DNA from 3 places in the Streptomyces canarius genome. Region 3 is predicted to be linked to each of the others. Evidence: riboswitches for the same ligand, from Rfam matches in the RefSeq annotation. Region 3 holds a riboswitch; each other region holds the start of a gene.
The links. A riboswitch is a leader RNA that binds a small molecule or an ion and turns the genes downstream of it on or off. The one in region 3 is predicted to bind cyclic di-AMP.
Positions count from the first base shown of each region.

Region 1 (5,777 bases), on a different contig from region 3:
GAGTAGATGACCGAGTACGCGTACTCCAGGTAGGAGCCACGCATCTCGTCCACGACGTCGATGTCGAGGATCCTCTCCTCGAACGAATCGTCGGGCGGCGGGGTCTTCGTGCTGCGGCGGGCCATCGCTGCCGGCTCCTTGCTGAAAGGATGGACGGAACTGACGCCGACCATTGTGGACCGAGGCAGTGACAACCCGTGCCGCGACCCGGTTCCCAAGGCCCCGCCGGGAGCCGGGACCGGCTCCCGGACGGGTCGCGGGATCCGCTGTGGGCGTACGCCCCGCGGGAACTTCGCCGAGGCCCCGCACGCTTTGCATACAGTGGCAGGAACGGCAGGAAAACCGCGGTTTCCATCAACCGCCTCCGCTCGCGAAGGGACGTACATGCCCATGGGTCACACGACCACAGCCGAGGCAGGCTCCGGGGGCCTGACAGCGACCGAGCACCGCCTGGCCAACGGTCTGCGCGTGGTGCTCTCCGAGGACCACCTGACCCCGGTGGCGGCGGTCTGCCTCTGGTACGACGTCGGCTCACGCCACGAAGTCAAGGGGCGTACCGGCCTGGCTCACCTCTTCGAGCACCTGATGTTCCAGGGCTCCGCGCAGGTCAAGGGGAACGGCCACTTCGAGCTGGTGCAGGGCGCCGGCGGCTCGCTGAACGGCACCACCAGCTTCGAGCGGACCAACTACTTCGAGACCATGCCCGCCCACCAGCTGGAGCTGGCGCTCTGGCTGGAGGCCGACCGCATGGGCTCGCTGCTGGCCGCTCTGGACGACGAGTCCATGGAGAACCAGCGGGACGTCGTCAAGAACGAGCGCCGCCAGCGCTACGACAACGTGCCGTACGGCACCGCCTTCGAGAAGCTGACCGCGCTCTCCTACCCCGAGGGCCACCCCTACCACCACACGCCGATCGGCTCGATGGCGGACCTGGACGCGGCCACCCTGGAGGACGCCCGCCAGTTCTTCCGCACCTACTACGCGCCGAACAACGCGGTGCTCTCCGTGGTCGGCGACATCGACCCCCAGCAGACGCTCGCCTGGATCGAGAAGTACTTCGGCTCCATCGCGTCCCACGACGGCAAGCCCGCCCCCCGCGACGGCTCCCTGCCGGAGGTCATCGGCGAGCAGCTGCGCGAGGTCGTCGTGGAGGAGGTCCCGGCGCGCGCCCTGATGGCCGCCTACCGGCTCCCGCACGACGGCACGCGCGCGTGCGACGCGGCCGACCTCGCCCTGACCGTCCTGGGCGGCGGAGAGTCCTCCCGCCTGTACAACCGGCTGGTGCGCCGGGACCGGACGGCCGTCGCGGCCGGTTTCGGCCTGCTGCGTCTGGCCGGTGCTCCCTCCATGGGCTGGCTGGACGTGAAGACCTCCGGTGACGTCGAGGTGCCGGTCATCGAGGCCGCCATCGACGAGGAGCTGGCCCGGTTCGCCGCGGAGGGCCCCACGGCCGAGGAGATGGAGCGCGCCCAGGCCCAGCTGGAGCGCGAGTGGCTGGACCGGCTCGGCACGGTCGCCGGCCGCGCCGACGAACTGTGCCGGTACGCGGTCCTGTTCGGCGACCCGCAGCTCGCCCTGACCGCCGTCAAGCGCGTCCTGGAGGTGACCCCGCAGGAGGTCCAGGAGGTCGCCAAGGCCCGCCTGCGGCCCGACAACCGCGCGGTCCTCGTCTACGAGCCGAAGTCCCCGGAGGCCGTCCCGGACGCCGCGGTCCCCGAGGACCCGGAGCAGGAAGCGACCGTAGAGGCGGGCCGCGACGAGACCGAGAACGAGGAGACGGCCAAGTGACCGAGCTCGCCACCATGGACTTCCACCCCCAGCCGCGGCCCGGCGAGGCCAAGCCGTGGGCGTTCCCGGCGCCCGAACGCGGCACGCTGGACAACGGCCTGACCGTGCTGCGCTGCCACCGCCCGGGCCAGCAGGTCGTTGCCGTCGAGGTGCTGCTGGACGCGCCGCTGGACGCCGAGCCGGCCGGCCTGGACGGCGTCGCCACGATCATGGCGCGGGCCTTCTCCGAGGGCACCGACAAGCACTCCGCCGAGGAGTTCGCCGCCGAGCTGGAGCGCGCGGGCGCCACCCTCGACGCGCATGCGGACCACCCCGGCGTGCGGCTCAGCCTTGAGGTCCCGGCCTCCCGCCTGGCCAAGGGCCTCGGCCTGCTCGCCGACGCCCTGCGCGCGCCCGCCTTCGCCGCGAGCGAGGTCGAGCGGCTGGTCCGCAACCGCCTGGACGAGATCCCGCACGAGCTGGCCAACCCCTCCCGCCGGGCCGCCAAGGAACTCTCCAAGGAGCTGTTCCCGGCGACCTCGCGCATGTCCCGTCCGCGCCAGGGCACCGAGGAGACGGTCGAGAAGATCGACGAGGCGGCCGTACGCGCCTTCTACGACCGTCATGTGCGGCCCGCCACGGCCACCGTGGTCGTCGTCGGCGACCTGACCGGCGCCGACCTGGACGCGCTGCTGGGCGACACCCTGGGCGCGTGGACCGGCACCCCGGGCGAGCCCCGGCCGGTGCCGCCGGTGACCGCCGACGACACCGGGCGCGTGGTCATCGTGGACCGGCCCGGCGCGGTCCAGACCCAACTGCTCATCGGCCGGATCGGTCCCGACCGGCACGACCGGGTGTGGCCCGCCCAGGTGCTCGGCACGTACTGCCTCGGCGGCACCCTCACCTCCCGCCTGGACCGCGTGCTGCGCGAGGAGAAGGGCTACACCTACGGCGTGCGGTCCTTCGGGCAGGTCCTGCGGTCCGCGCCGGACGGCACGGGCGCGGCGATGCTCGCCATCAGCGGCTCCGTGGACACCCCGAACAGCGGCCCGGCGCTGGACGACCTGTGGAAGGTGCTGCGCACGGTCGCGGCGGACGGTCTGACCGACGCCGAGCGGGACGTCGCCGTGCAGAACCTGGTCGGTGTGGCGCCGCTGAAGTACGAGACCGCGGCGGCCGTGGCGAGCACGCTGGCGGACCAGGTCGAGCAGCACCTGCCCGACGACTTCCAGGCGACGCTGTACCAGCAGTTGGCGGCCACGGGCACGGTGGAGGCCACCGCGGCCGTCGTGAACGCCTTCCCGGTGGACCGCCTGGTGACCGTCCTCGTCGGGGACGCGTCGCAGATCAAGGCGCCGGTGGAGGCGCTGGGCATCGGTGAAGTGACCGTGGTGGCGGCCGAGTAGCCGCGACCGCGGTGGCGGCCGGACGACGGCACGCGCGCGTGGGGCCCTGACGACCTACGGGTCGTCAGGGCCCCACGCTGTTCCACTCCGTCCGCCAGATGCCCGTTTTGGGGCGGAGGTTGCCTGTCTGCCCTGTGGGATGCGCTACAAAATCCGGGATGTGTTTGAGGATTGACAGCGTGCTTGCGTAGTTTCGTCCGGGCTGTTCGTCAGGCAGTGCGCCGCACCCGCGGCACCGGACAGTCATCGCCGAGTCCCCGTACGGCGCGAGCCAGGGGAGCCGGGGACCCATCGTCCCTGGGGTGAATCGGGCGTCCGCGCGACTGCGAGGGGGCCCGTAGGAGACCTTCCTGCTCCGAACCCGTCAGCTAACCCGGTAGGCGAGAGGGAAGGAAAGGACCAGCCACTTCATGGCGTTCATGTGCGCCACCGGGAAGCACCGCAAGCCCGGCCGGGTCAAGCGGACCACCGTTCAGGCGGCCGGCGTCGCGGCCCTCACCACCACCGGTGTGATCGGCACCCTCGCCGCCTCCCCGGCGCTCGCCGCCGGGAACTCCACGGAGCAGACCGGCCTCACCCCGGTCGTCGCCGTGTCCGAGGACGTCGCCGACGAGATCGACGCGCAGGCCGCCGCGCAGCAGCAGGCCGCCGAGCAGAAGGCGGCCGAGGAGGCCGCGGCGAAGGCGGCGGCGAAGCGGGCCCAGGAGGTCCGCGCCGCCAAGGCCCGGGCCGCCCGTGAGGCCGAGCGCAAGCGGCTGAACACCTTCGTCGCCCCGATCGCGCACTCGTACGTCTCCACCGCCTACCAGGCCAGCAGTTCCCTGTGGTCCTCCGGTTCGCACACCGGTATCGACTTCCACGCGGCCAGCGGCACGGCCGTCCACGCGGTGGGCTCCGGCACGGTCGTCTCCGCGGGCTGGGGCGGCGCGTACGGCAACCAGGTCGTGATCCGCATGGCCGACGGCATGTACACCCAGTACGGGCACCTGTCGTCCATCGGGGTCACGGTGGGCCAGCAGGTCGTCCCGGGCCAGCAGATCGGCCTGTCCGGCGCCACCGGCAACGTCACCGGCGCGCACCTCCACTTCGAGGCGCGCACGACCCCTGAGTACGGCTCGGACGTCGACCCCGTCGCCTACCTCCGCAAGCACGGCGTTCCCGTCTGACACCGACCGCACGGCTGTCCGAGGCCCCGGCTCACCGAGCCGGGGCTTTCGCCGTTTTTCACGGTGTCCGCCGGATCCGCTGTCCAAAAAATAGCCATGGATTAGGGTCCGCCGTCGGAAATTCCGGCTCATTGGAATAGAGTCTCGGAACACGCGTCCATCGTCGACGTTTCACGGGGATTAAGACGGAGGTCGGTCATGCGTATTCCGGCGCACTCGGTGTGCACGGCCATCCGGGACGACATCGTCGCGGGTGTCTACGAGCGCGGCAGCCGCCTCACCGAGGAAGTCCTGGCCCGCCGCTACGGCGTCTCGCGCGTCCCCGTGCGCGAGGCCCTGCGCACCCTGGAGGCCGAGGGCTTCGTGGTGACGCGCCGGCACGCGGGCGCGTGCGTGGCCGAGCCGACCGAGCAGGAGGCCGCCGACCTGCTGGAGATGCGGACGCTGCTGGAGCCGCTGGGCGCCGCGCGGGCCGCCCAGCGGCGCACCGAGGCACACCTGAAGGTGTTGCGCGGCCTGGTCCGACTGGGCCAGGAGCGGGCCCGCAGGGGCAGCAACGAGGACCTGCGCTCGTTGGGCGGCTGGTTCCACGAGACGCTCGCCCAGGCCTCCGGCAGCACCTCGCTGACCTCGATGCTCACCCAGTTGCGGCACAAGATCGCCTGGATGTACACGGTGGAGGCGCCGATCGGCCCGGTGGAGTCCTGGACGGAGCACGGCGCCATCGTGGACGCGGTGGCACGTGGCGATGCGGAACGCGCGCGGGCGCTCACGGCGCTGCACGCCGAGCGTGCGACAGGCGCGCACCGATTGCGGTTTTCCCCCGCCGGGGAGCGCGTGAGGACTTCGCAACATGCCGTAAACATGTCGGGCCCGCGGCATTAACAAGCGCACCGTATACAAAGAAGAGGCATTTCCCGTCGGGGTATTTCCTGCTGCCCGAATTCATCGTGCCGTAATTCCCCGGAGTTCACCGGGGGCCGACGGGTGGTGAATCGACGGAACATCGGGTCGAGTGCGTCCGCATACGGCGGAGCCGCGCCGCCCCGAAAGGCGAACGCGGCTCCGGCGCTCTGCGCGGTGGTCGCTCAGACGGTCTCGGGCAGCTCTTCCAGGCCCTCGGAGACCAGCTTGGCCAGACGGTCCAGGGCGGCGTCGGCGCCCTCGGCGTCGGAGGCGAGGACGATCTCCTCGCCACCCTGGGCACCCAGGCCCAGGACGGCCAGCATGGAGGCCGCGTTGACGGGGTTGCCCCCGGCCTTGGCGATCGTCACCGGGACGCCTGCGGCCGTGGCGGCTCGGACGAAGATGGAAGCGGGGCGGGCGTGGAGGCCCTCGGCCCAGCCGACGTTGACGCGGCGCTCAGCCATGTGTTGCTGCCCTTCGGTGTTCAGGTTGTCTAGACCAGTTTCCCATATCGTGAAGCCTGTCCGGAGCG
Region 1 is NZ_BMVN01000001.1:130,063-135,839, forward strand. It holds gene IE294_RS00520 (DNA gyrase/topoisomerase IV subunit A) at 1-125, opposite strand, end outside; gene IE294_RS00525 (M16 family metallopeptidase) at 385-1,788, shown strand; gene IE294_RS00530 (M16 family metallopeptidase) at 1,785-3,173, shown strand; cyclic di-AMP (ydaO/yuaA leader) riboswitch at 3,411-3,571, shown strand; gene IE294_RS00535 (M23 family metallopeptidase) at 3,584-4,339, shown strand; gene IE294_RS00540 (GntR family transcriptional regulator) at 4,538-5,224, shown strand; gene IE294_RS00545 (HPr family phosphocarrier protein) at 5,428-5,709, opposite strand.
Region 1: linked by a shared signal. The riboswitch ahead of IE294_RS00535 (M23 family metallopeptidase) and the one ahead of IE294_RS14675 (transglycosylase SLT domain-containing protein) in region 3 are both predicted to bind cyclic di-AMP.

Region 2 (5,777 bases), on a different contig from region 3:
GCACGCGCGGCGGGTGCTGCTGCCGGTCTGCGGGCTGCTGCTGGCGATGGGCATGCACGCCTTCTGGAACGGCTCCTCCACCTTCGGCGAGTACGGCTTCTTCGCCGTCTACGGCGCCTTCATGGTGCCCGCGTTCGCGGTGGTGACCTGGCTCGCGATCCGGACCCGGCAGCGGGAGCTGCGGACCGTGCGGGCGGAGCTGCCCACATATGTGCTGGCCGGGTGGCTGGGGCCGGCCGAGCCGTTCGCGCTCGGGTCGATGCGGGCGCGCCGGATGGCCCGGGACTACGCCCGGCACCACCACGGGCGCCAGGCGGCGCGGGAGGTGGCCCGGTACGAGGCGTGCGCGACCTCGCTGGCGTTCCTGCGGCACCGGGGGCGGAACGGGAAGGCCGGGCCCGACTTCGTCGTCCGGGAGCGTGAGCTGCTGGACGAGCTGTGGGAGCGCAGGGGTGTGGCCCGGCCCGCGTTGGAGTACGCGAGCAGGGCGTCCGTTCCGGCGCCCGGCTACTGGGGAGCGGCGGCGCCGTACGGGTATCCGGCGGTGCCGTACCCCGCGTACAACCCGTACCGGACGTAGTCGCGGGGGCTGACGGGGTCCTCCGGCACCGCCGGGCCGCGCCGTCGCGGTGGGACGGGCTAGGCGGACGCCTCCGTCAGGCGGGCCACCTCAGCCTCCGTCAGCTTCAACTCCGCCACCCCCAGCAGCGCCGGGAGCTGTTCCACCGTCCTCGCCGAGGCGATCGGGGCCGTGACCGTGGGCTGGGCGGCGAGCCAGGCCAGGGCGACCGTGGCGACCGGGGCCTCGTGGGCCGCGGCGATCTCGTCCAGGGCCGCGAGGACCTTCTGGCCGCGCTCGGACTCCGCGTGCTTCTGCGCTCCTTCGGCGCGGGCGCTGTCGACGGTCTTGCCGGGCCGGTACTTGCCGGTGAGGAAGCCCGAGGCGAGGGAGAAGTACGGGACGGCGGACAGGCCCTCGCGGGCGACGAGGTCCTGCAACGGGCCCTCGTAGGTGTCCCGGGAGACCAGGTTGTAGTGCGGCTGGACGGCGACGTAGCGGGCGAGGCCCTCGCGGTCGGAGAAGTCGAGGGAGGCCCGCAGCCGCTCGGGGCTGATGTTGGAGGCGGCGATGTGCCGCACCTTTCCGGCCTTCACCAGTTCGTCCAGCGCGCCGATGATCTCCTCGACCGGCACCTCGGGCTTGTCGAAGTGGGTGTAGTAGAGGTCGATGTGGTCGGTGCCCAGGCGGCGCAGGGAGGCGTCGGCGGCGGCCTTGATGTTGGCGGCGGACAGGCCCTGGTACTCGGGGTGCTGGCTGACCTTGGTGGCGATGACGACCTCGGAGCGGTTGCCGCGGGCCTTGACCCACTTGCCGATGATCGTCTCCGACTCGCCGCCCTGGTTGCCCTCGATCCAGGCGGAGTAGGAGTCGGCGGTGTCGATGAAATTGCCGCCCGCCGCGGTGTAGGCGTCGAGGACGGCGAAGGAGGTCTGTTCGTCGGCGGTCCAGCCGAAGACGTTGCCGCCGAGGGAGAGCGGGAAGACCTCTAGATCGGAAGAGCCGAGTTTACGAAGTGACGTCATACGTCATGTCAACACCGGCGGTGGGTGATCGCATCCCACCGCCGGGGCCGAGTTCCCGCCAAGTTCCCCCGGGGGTTCCCGCGCGGGACGGGGTTGTCAGGGGGTGAGGCCCTTGTCGCGCAGCCACGCCATCGGGTCGATGCCGGTGGGCTGGCCGCCGGGGTGGACCTCCATGTGGACGTGCGGGCCGGTGACGTTGCCGGTCGCGCCGACGCGGCCGATGACCTCGCCGGTGGTCACCTTCTGGCCGACGGAGACGCTGATCGAGGACTGGTGGCAGAACCACAGCTCGGTGCCGTCGTCCAGGGTGAGGATCGTGCGGTAGCCGTAGGAGCCGGCCCAGCCCGCCTCGGTGATCGTGCCGCTGTGCACGGCCTTGATCAGAGTGCCGGTGGGGGCGGCGAAGTCGAGACCGGTGTGGTGGCCGGAGGACCACATCCCGCCGGCCTGGCCGAAGGTCGAGGTGATCGTGTAGGAGGAGGTGGGCAGCGTGTACTGCTCGGCCAGCTTCGCCAGCCGCTCCTCCTCGGCCTTCTTCTCGGCGGCGGCCTCCGCCTTCTCCTTGGCCGCGGCGGCCTTGGCGGCGGCCTCCTTCTCGGCCTGGGCGGCGGCATCGGCGCTCTGCTTCTCGGCCGCGGCGACCGCGGCGGCGGTGGCCTTGCTCTCGGCCTGGCCCTGCTGCTGCTCGGCCTGGGCCATGATCCGGTTGCGCAGCGCCTCGCCCGCGTCGGCGCCGTCCTCGCCGGCGGCCGTGGTCACGCCGACGGTGCTCAGCGTGGCCGTGGCGGCCTGGGCCGGCTGGTGGTCGGCGGAGTCGTCGCCGAAGAGGGAGCCGACCGAGGGCAGGTCCGGCAGGGAGATGGAGACCGGCGGCTTGCCGGTGTTGGCGCTGGCCATGCCGCCCGCGCCGACCGCGGCCATGACGCCGACGCCGAGGACGGTGGAGCTGCGCGCGAAGCCGCCGCGCTGCTTGGCGACGCGGTGCCGGCCGCGTACCGGGGCGACGGACTCCTCAGTGGGGTTCCACTCCTCCCAGGGGCCCTCCTCGGCCTGGTAGGCGCCGTACCCGAAGGTCTCGGGCTCGCGCTGTGCCGGTATGAACGGGGCTTCTGGGGCAGGCCGGTTGGACGCCACGCGGGCGTACTCCTTTCCTTCCTTTCGCCTACCGGGTTAGCTGACGGGTTCGGAGCAGGAAGGTCTCCTACGCGCGTATACCGGTCGTGGACTCCGTGAGTTCACGGCGGCATCCGCGTGATTCACCCCAGGGTGGTGGTTCCCCGGCTCCCTTGCGGGATTCGGCGCGTGCGCACGGAGCCGCCTCTTGTGACGGCTGGGACGACCGCGCTGCGTTATCGAACGTTAATAGACCTGCCAGTCACTTTCCAAGCCGTTCAGCTTGATCATTCACGTCTTTACCGGCGGAGTTATCGGCCACTACTCCGCCAAAACGGGCGAGTTGACCGGGCGTCGGCCCCGTTCAGCAGTCACTTTCGGGTTTGATGGTGACTCAGATGTTATGCGCAGGGCGCTTGCCCGGTGACCGTCGGTGACGTCGCGGGCCGTCGTACGGCGAGCAGCGCCATGTCGTCGGTCATGCCGCCCCCGGAATGCCGGCGCACCTCCTCGGCGAGCCGGCCGACCAGCGCGGCCGGGCCGGCGAAGGTGCGCCCCGCGAGGCGTCGTTCGGGGTCGTAGAACCGGCCGTGGGCGTCCCGCGCCTCGGACAGGCCGTCGGTGTGGAACAGCAGGGTCGCGCCGCTCGGGAAGGCGGTCTCGGTGGCCCGGTCCGGCCACAGGCCGAGGTCGCCCATGCCGAGCGGCAGCGCGGGCTCGGCGGGGACCAGGGTGCGCAGGGTGCCGTCGGCGTGCAGCAGCAGCGGCGGCGGATGGCCGCGGTTGACGATCCGTACGGCGCCGTCGCCGTGCGGGAGTTCGGCGAGGACCGCGGTGGTGAACCCCTCGAAGGCGTCGATCCCGTCGCGCCGGGTGCCCTCGCGGGCCAGCGCCCGCTCCAGCCGCTCGGCGACCGCCTCCAGCGTGGCCTCCTGCTCGGCCGCCTCCCGGAACGCGCCGATCACCACGGCCACCGCGGCGACCGCGCCCATGCCCTTGCCGCGCACGTCCCCGACGACCAGCCGGACGCCGTACGTACTGTCCTGCACCGCGTACAGGTCGCCGCCGATGAACGCGTCCTGCCGTGCCGCCTCGTAGCAGGCGGCGATCTCGTAGCCGCCGATCCGTTCGTCCGGCTCCGGCAGGACGGCCCGCTGGGCGGCCTCGGCGATCTCCCGCGCGGAGGCGAGCCGCCGGTCGCCGCGGCGGACCACCCGGTTGATGGCGACGGCCAGCAGGGCGACCGTCGCGACGGTGACCACGTCGGTGAGGGTGCCCACGGCCGGATGGACCCCGGCGTCGGTGTGCACGGCGTAGGCGGCGGCGAGGGAGGCGAGGCCGGTCAGGACGGTGGTGCGCAGCGCCGACAAGGGCGCGGCGACCAGCGGGGCCGCGGTGAAGAACGGGACGGCGGTGAAGTCGTCCGGGGCGAGCAGGCCGTACAGGACACCGCAGACGATGAGCAGGGCGGGCAGGGCGCGGGCCAGGGCACGGGGGCCCGGACGGCGGCGGGCGCGCACCGGCACCGGTTCGCCGCCGAGGCCCGGGTCGGGCACGGGGTCGCCGGGGAGCCGGCCGCCCGCCCTGGCGTACGGGCTCTCCTCCACCTTTCCAGGGCGCACCGCGTGTCTCCCGGTTGTCCGACGTACCTCCAGGTTTCCGGGCCCCGGGGCGGGCGGCGACCGGTGTGGGCCGAAAGGGGTGTGCGAGCAGTCCCGCGCATGGCGTACACTGGAGTCACAACGACGCGGGGTGGAGCAGCTCGGTAGCTCGCTGGGCTCATAACCCAGAGGTCGCAGGTTCAAATCCTGTCCCCGCTACTGAAGACTCAGGGCCCGGAATCCAGTGGATTCCGGGCCCTGAGTCGTTTCCGGCCCAGGGCCCGGGCGGGCGCTCACAGCAAGTGGGCGTTCGGCGCCTTGGCGAGCTCCTCCAGCTCGGGAAGCGCGACGACCCGCGCGCCCCCCGCGACCAGAACGCCGCTTCCGTCGGCCCCCGCCACGAACGTGTCCGGCTCACGCCACGCGGTGACCACCCTGCGCACCCCGGCCCGGAGAATCAGCTCGGCACAGGGCGCCGGCCGGGACGCGCGCCGGGCGCAGGGCTCCAGGCTGCTGTACACCGTGGCGCCGGCGATCCGCGCATCGGCGGGAGCGATCTTCGCGAGCGCCGCCTCCTCCGCGTGCACCACCGGATCGGCGCCCTCACGGGAGTACCCCCGCGCCAGCTCCGTACCGTCGGCGGCCACCACCACCGCACCGACGCTGAACGCCGTCTCCGACGGCGGACACTGCGCCGCCAGTTCACAGGCGGTCCGCAGCCAGTGGCGGTCGGCGGCGGTGGCGACCGCCCCGGTGCCGGGCGCCGTCGGCACGTACCGCATGAGCACGACGTCCTCGATCCGGCGGGTGTCGAGCAGGCGCAGCCGTCCGGGCTGGTAGGCCCCCGGCCCGAACAGGCGGGGCGCCGCGGGGTCGCCGACGAACAGCGGGGCGAGGACCAGCTGGAGTTCGTCGGCGAGGCCCTGGTGCAGGAGCTGGGTGTGGACCGTGCCGCCGCCCTCGACCATCAGACGGACGACGCCGCGCACGTCGTGCAGGTGCTCCAGCAGGGCCCGCCAGTCCAGGGCGGGACCGAGCGGAACGACATCGGCGGTGCGCCCGAGGCGGCGGGCGGCCCGCTCGGCGCCCTGGTCGGTGGTGTAGACGATCTTGTCGCCGCCGGTGTGCCAGAACTTGGCGTCCGGGTCGAGGTCGCCGGTGGCGGTGACCGTGACCTTCAGCGGGTACTCCGGCTTGCCGCCCGCCACCCGGGCCGCGCGCCGCTCGGCGGAGTTGACCAGCAGGCGGGGATTGTCGGCGCGGATCGTGCCGGCGCCGACGAGGATCGCGTCGACCGAGGCCCGTACCGCGTCGACCCGGTCGAAGTCGGCCGGGCTGGACAGCAGCAGGCGTTCGGGGCCGGTGTCGTCCAGGTAGCCGTCGAGGGAGACGGCGGCGGACAGCAGCACGTACGGCAGGGGCATCGGCGCCCTCTCTTCGCGGAGGCGGACCTCACTCGTCCGGGCGGACGGCTTGGTT
Region 2 is NZ_BMVN01000023.1:20,114-25,890, forward strand. It holds gene IE294_RS27980 (PrsW family intramembrane metalloprotease) at 1-580, shown strand, start outside; gene IE294_RS27985 (aldo/keto reductase) at 640-1,584, opposite strand; gene IE294_RS27990 (M23 family metallopeptidase) at 1,681-2,718, opposite strand; cyclic di-AMP (ydaO/yuaA leader) riboswitch at 2,729-2,895, opposite strand; gene IE294_RS27995 (PP2C family protein-serine/threonine phosphatase) at 3,099-4,319, opposite strand; tRNA gene IE294_RS28000 (tRNA-Met) at 4,444-4,517, shown strand; gene IE294_RS28005 (dihydrofolate reductase family protein) at 4,592-5,722, opposite strand.
Region 2: linked by a shared signal. The riboswitch ahead of IE294_RS27990 (M23 family metallopeptidase) and the one ahead of IE294_RS14675 (transglycosylase SLT domain-containing protein) in region 3 are both predicted to bind cyclic di-AMP.

Region 3 (5,777 bases):
GTGACGACCAGTTGGGCTGGGTGCCCCGGCATCCACCAGGCGTCCGGGTACTCGTCCTCCAGTACCAGCATCGGCCCGCGCGCCGCCGGCAGTCCGGCCGGCAGTTCGGGGGCGCGCTCGCGCAGGTGCGCCCGCACCTGGCCGCGGCTGCGGCGGGCCTCGACGAGTTCGCGGGCCAGCATCGCCGTCGTCCAGGCGGCCCCGCAGGCCAGCAGCACGGTGAGCGCGGCGGCCCATCCCGGCGCGGTGGACAGGTCGTAGGCGGCGGTGACGGCGGGCGGCGCGGGCGCGAACACGTGGTCGCGGACGGTGTGGAAGACGGCCGCCGCGCCCAGGACCAGCGCGGTCAGGCAGCACAGCAGGACGGTGGCGACGAGACACTGCCACACCCACAGTGCGACCACGGGTTCCCGCTCGGGCCAGGCGGCACGGGTCAGCGCGCGCGGCGCCGGTACGGCGGCCGTCAGGGCGACGACGCTCAGCAGGAGCAGGCAGACAGTCATGCCGGGGCCCCGGTTCCTGGTCGGAGAGGTGTGCGGGTGACGGTGGTGCCGGGCACGCGTCACGCGACGGCGGCTCGCGCGTGGTGCGTGCCCCGTCAGTATGACGAAGACGGGCGGCCGGAGTCAGGTGTCGACACCGATCGGCCGGGACCGGCCCGGGCCCGAGGCTCCCGCCACGCCCGGCCGGCCCGCCACGCAAGCCACCCGGCCCGCCCGCCACGCAAGCCACCCGGCCCGCCCGTCACGCAAGCCACCCGGCCCGCCCGTCATGCAAGCCACCCGGTCCGCCCGGCGTGCCCGTCCGGCGCTCTCTGCCCGGCAACTTCCGCCCCGGCAACCCTCCGCGGTGTCAGCCCGACACCACCCGCCCGCTGACCTCCCCCAGCCCCACCCGGCCGCCGTCCGCGCCCGGGGCCCATGCCGACAGGGTGACCACGTCGCCGTCCTCCAGGAAGGTCCGCTTGCCGTCGGGGAGTTCGAGGGGGTCGCGGCCGTTCCAGGTCAGTTCCAGCAGGGAGCCGCGCTGGCGTTCGGTGGGACCGCTCACCGTGCCGGAGCCGTACAGGTCGCCCGTGCGCAGCGAGGCGCCGTTCACGGTCAGGTGGGCGAGTTGCTGGGCGGCGGTCCAGTACATGGTGGAGAAGGGCGGTTCGGAGACCACATGGCCGTTGACCGCGACCGAGATGCGGAGGTCGTAACCGCCGGGCTCGGTGCCGGGCGCCGAGTCGTCCAGGTAGGGCAGCAGCGGATGCGTGCGCTCCGGAGGCGCCACGCGCGCGTGCTCCAGCGCCTCCAGCGGGGTGATCCACGCCGACACCGAGGTGGCGAAGGACTTGCCGAGGAACGGGCCGAGAGGGACGTACTCCCAGGCCTGGATGTCCCGCGCGGACCAGTCGTTCAGCAGGCAGAGCCCGAAGACGTGCTCCCGGAAGTCGCCGAGCGCCACCGGGGTGCCGAGCCGCGACGGCACGCCCACGACGAAGCCGACCTCGGCCTCGATGTCCAGCCGGATCGAGGGGCCGAAGACGGGCGCGGGGTCGGCCGGGCCCTTGCGCTGCCCGGAGGGGCGTACGACGTCCGTGCCGGAGACGACCACGGTGCCGGAGCGGCCGTGGTAACCGATCGGCAGGTGCTTCCAGTTGGGGGTGAGGGAGTCCTCGGCGTCGGGGCGGAAGATCCGGCCGACGTTCCGGGCGTGGTTCTCCGAGGCGTAGAAGTCGACGTAGTCCGCGACCTCGAAGGGAAGGTGCAGGGTCACCTCGGACAGGGGGTGGAACAGCGGCTCGACGGCCGTGCGGTGCGCCGGGTCCGTGACCCAGGACGTGAGGGCGCGCCGTACCTCCGACCAGGTGGCGCGGCCGGCGGCCAGCAGCGGGTTGAGGGTGGGCCGGGCGAGCAGCGGCTGGTGGGGCGAGCCGAGCGCGGCGGCTGCGGCGCCCGCGTCGAGGACGTGGTCCCCGAGCCGGACGCCGATCCTCCGCTCCGTGCTGCCGGAGGGCGAGAACACGCCGTAGGGGAGGTTGCGCGGACCGAAGGGGTCACCCTCGGGGACGTCGAAGGGGGGCATGGGGTGCTGCCTCACTCTCATCCGGGCCATGCATGGCACTGCGTTCCATGTGGTCGGGCCACACGTTACGGCCGAGCCGCGCGTCTTGGGCAGTGCCTCACCAGGTGCTCGAAAGGTTGGAGGAAGAGGAAGAGGGCGGCAGCCCCCTGCTCGGGTTCGCTTCGCGGCACCCGGTCCCACACCGGCCGCGGCTCACGGTTGCGCACCGCCCATCGCGCCGTCCGCGGCGAGCGGTTGGGCGGGGGCGGTACGTAAGTGCGGGCAATGAGCGGTGAGTCGGCGGAGCGTGTTGTCCGTATTCTCTGATCATGGCACCCACCCCGGCATATGCACTGATCGCCACTGACCTGGACGGGACGCTGCTGCGCGGCGACGACACCGTCTCGGACCGGTCCCTCGCCGCGCTCGCGCGGGTGGCGCGGGCCGGCGCCCGGCACCTGGTGGTGACGGGTCGCCCGGCCCCGCGGGTGCGACCGCTGCTCGCGGACCTCGGCCGCGCCGGGCTCGCGGTGTGCGGGCAGGGGGCCCAGGTCTACGACGCGGCGACCGACCGTCTGCTGTGGTCGGTCCGGCTGGACCGGGAGCTGGCCGAGACGGCGCTCGGCAAGATCGAGGCGGAGGTGGGGCAGGTCTACGCGGCGGTCGACCAGGACGGCGTGGACGGGCTCACGCTCATCGAGCCCGGCTACCGGATGCCCCACCCGACGCTGCCCGCGGTGCGGGTCGGCCGGCGGGACGACCTGTGGTGCGCGCCCATCAGCAAGGTGCTGCTGCGGCACGCCACGCTGTCCGACGACGAGTTGGCGGCCGTGGCCCGAGCGGCGGTGGGCTCGCTCGCGACGGTCACCATGTCGGGGCCGGGCACGGTGGAGCTCCAGCCGTGCGGGGTGACGAAGGCGACCGGGCTGGCGCTGGCCGCCGAGCGGCTGGGGATCGCCGCCGAACGGGCCATCGCCTTCGGTGACATGCCCAACGACATCCCGATGTTCGAATGGGCCGGGCGCGGTGTGGCCATGGCCAACGCCCATCCGGAACTCAAGGCGGTGGCCGACGAGGTCACCCTGTCGAACGAGGACGACGGCATCGCCGTCGTCCTCGAAGGACTCTTCCCGGCCGGCTGACCGGGATGTCAGGGGCGCCCGGCCCGGCCGCCGGTGCCGGTCAGTACGCGCCGAACACGTTGTCGATGGACCCGTACCGCGCGGCCGCGTAGTTGCAGGCGGCGGTGATGTTGGCGACCGGGTCGTAGATGTCGAAGGACGTTCCGGCCACGTGGTACGCGTTGAACGTCGGGTCGATGACCTGGAGCAGGCCCTTGGAGGGGATGCCCTTGGCGGCGTTGGAGTCCCAGAGGTTGATGGCCTTCGGGTTGCCCGAGGACTCGCGGATGATGTTGCGGTAGATGCCGTTGTAGGTGCCCGGGATGTGCTTCTCGGCCATGATCGCCAGCGACTGGCGGATCCAGCCGTCGAGGTTGTCCGGGTAGCCGGCGGGGGTGCTGGCCGTCGTGGTGGTGGCCGTGCTGGGGGCCGCGGAGGCGCTGGCCGCGCCGATGAGCGGCAGGGCGAGGACGGCGGCACCGGTGCCGACGGCGGTGAGCGCGCGGACGAGGCGGCTGTTCCGGGTACGGCGGGGCTGGGCGACAGCAGACATGGGGGCGTTCCTCTCCGGCGCCTGCGAGGTGAGCTGTCGGGTTCGGGCGGGGAGGTGCCCGGCCGTGCTCCTGACGGAGGCATGGCTTCACCCCTAGCCGTCCCGGCGCGGCGTGTGCCGTTCCGGACCGGCGGCTTGCCTGGGTCCCCCGCTCCTGCCGTACGAATGAGTTCGTCGATGGGTATGCGGGCGGCGGCAGGATTCGGCGTCCGCCCGACGGCCCGGAACGTATGCGAGAGCACATGTCGGGAACAAGGGCCGGATTCATACAACGTGCGGTTTGACCTTGATCGACAGTGTATGGGGTGCTTGATCCTTTGCGGTTGCCAATCCTCAACTCGCCGACAGGGCAAGGAGTCATGGCGGCCGGGCCGAGGGGGAGGGTCGGCCGGGCGCGTGACCCAACTCACGAAATAGCAAACAGTTTCAATTCGGACATGACGGATTAGGGGGATTCGCACCTGAAGTCGGGGAGATGGTGGAACCCGGCATGCGGGGAGCGTCGTTGCCGAGGTGCGGGCACAGTGTCCGGATTACTCTTATATGGATAAAAATCCGCTCACACTGTGTGATCAAAACCATGCCGGTCATGATCCGGTATCGCCCGGGCTGGACCGGTGGGCGCTATCGGTGATCGAAAGAGGACCGGATACGCTGACTTGAGTGAGGGCAGCGACCTATCGACAAACCGTGTAATCGCCAGCAGACACCAGCAGACAGGAGACCCCTCGTGACCGTCGTCGGGCCGTTCGGGCTGAGCGTGCGGGACCAGGCTCTGGAAGCCGATGTCCAGGCCGGATTGGCGGCTGTCGAGGAAGGCTTGCTCGAAGCCACCAAGAGCGAGGTCCCGTTCATCACGGGGGCCGCGCAGCACCTCGTGCGGGCGGGCGGGAAGCGGTTCCGGCCACTCCTCGTGATGCTCGCCGCCCAGTTCGGCGACCCCTACGCGCCGGGCGTGGTGCCCTCGGCCGTCGTCGTGGAGCTGACCCATCTGGCCACGCTGTACCACGACGACGTCATGGACGAGGCGGCCGTACGGCGTGGCGTGGACAGCGCCAACACGCGCTGGGGCAACTCCGTCGCGGTCCTCACCGGCGACTTCCTCTTCGCCCGCGCCTCCCAGATCCTTGCCGACCTCGGCCCCGAGGCGGTCCGGGTACAGGCACTCGCGTTCGAACGGCTCGTCACCGGCCAGATCCTGGAGACCGCGGGTCCCTCGGACGGCCGAGACCCGGTCGAGCACTATCTGGACGTGCTCGCCGGCAAGACGGGCTCCCTGGTGGCGGTGTCGTGCCGGTTCGGCGCGATGATGTCCGGCGCGGACGAGACGGTCGTCGACGTCCTCACCCAGTACGGCGAACGGCTCGGCGTCGCCTTCCAGCTCGCGGACGACGTCCTGGACATCGCCTCCGACTCCCACGAGTCCGGCAAGACCCCGGGCACCGACCTGCGCGAGGGCATCCCCACCCTGCCGGTGCTCCGGCTGCGCGAGCGGGCCGCCCGGCTGGGGCTGCCCGAGGACGTCGCGCTGTGCGAGCTGCTGGACTCCGACCTCAGCGACGACGCCCGGCACGCCCGGGCGCTGGCCGCGCTGCGCGCGCACCCCGCGCTGGAGCAGGCCCGCCGGGACACCGTGCGGTACGCGGAGGAGGCGCGGGCCGCGCTCGCCCCGCTGCACGAGTGCGATGCCAAGGCGGCGCTGATCGAGCTGTGCGACGCGGTCGTGCACCGCGCCGGCTGACCCGGCCGGTCACCCGTACGGGCCCCGGCGTCCGGCACGACCCCTACGGGTCGGGTGGAGGAATCACCGCCGGGTGTCATACCGCAGGTGTAGACGGAGTTGGCTCCGAGGTCTGACGCTTGTTCACAGCCGATTTGGTCAGATGGTCACCACGGAAATCACCACTCCTCACCGTTTCGGGTGAGAATGGCGGCTCAGGGTGGACCAGCGGAGCAGCGGAGCAGCGTGAGGACAGCCGCCGCCGACGACGGAGGTAAGGCACACATGGCACCGTACGAATCCGACGACGCAGTGGGCGCCGCGCGCGACGAGC
Region 3 is NZ_BMVN01000008.1:216,655-222,431, reverse strand. It holds gene IE294_RS14690 (M56 family metallopeptidase) at 1-503, opposite strand, end outside; gene fahA (fumarylacetoacetase) at 853-2,070, opposite strand; gene IE294_RS14680 (HAD family hydrolase) at 2,379-3,191, shown strand; gene IE294_RS14675 (transglycosylase SLT domain-containing protein) at 3,232-3,723, opposite strand; cyclic di-AMP (ydaO/yuaA leader) riboswitch at 3,729-3,910, opposite strand; gene IE294_RS14670 (polyprenyl synthetase family protein) at 4,454-5,464, shown strand; gene IE294_RS14665 (LolA family protein) at 5,729-5,777, shown strand, end outside.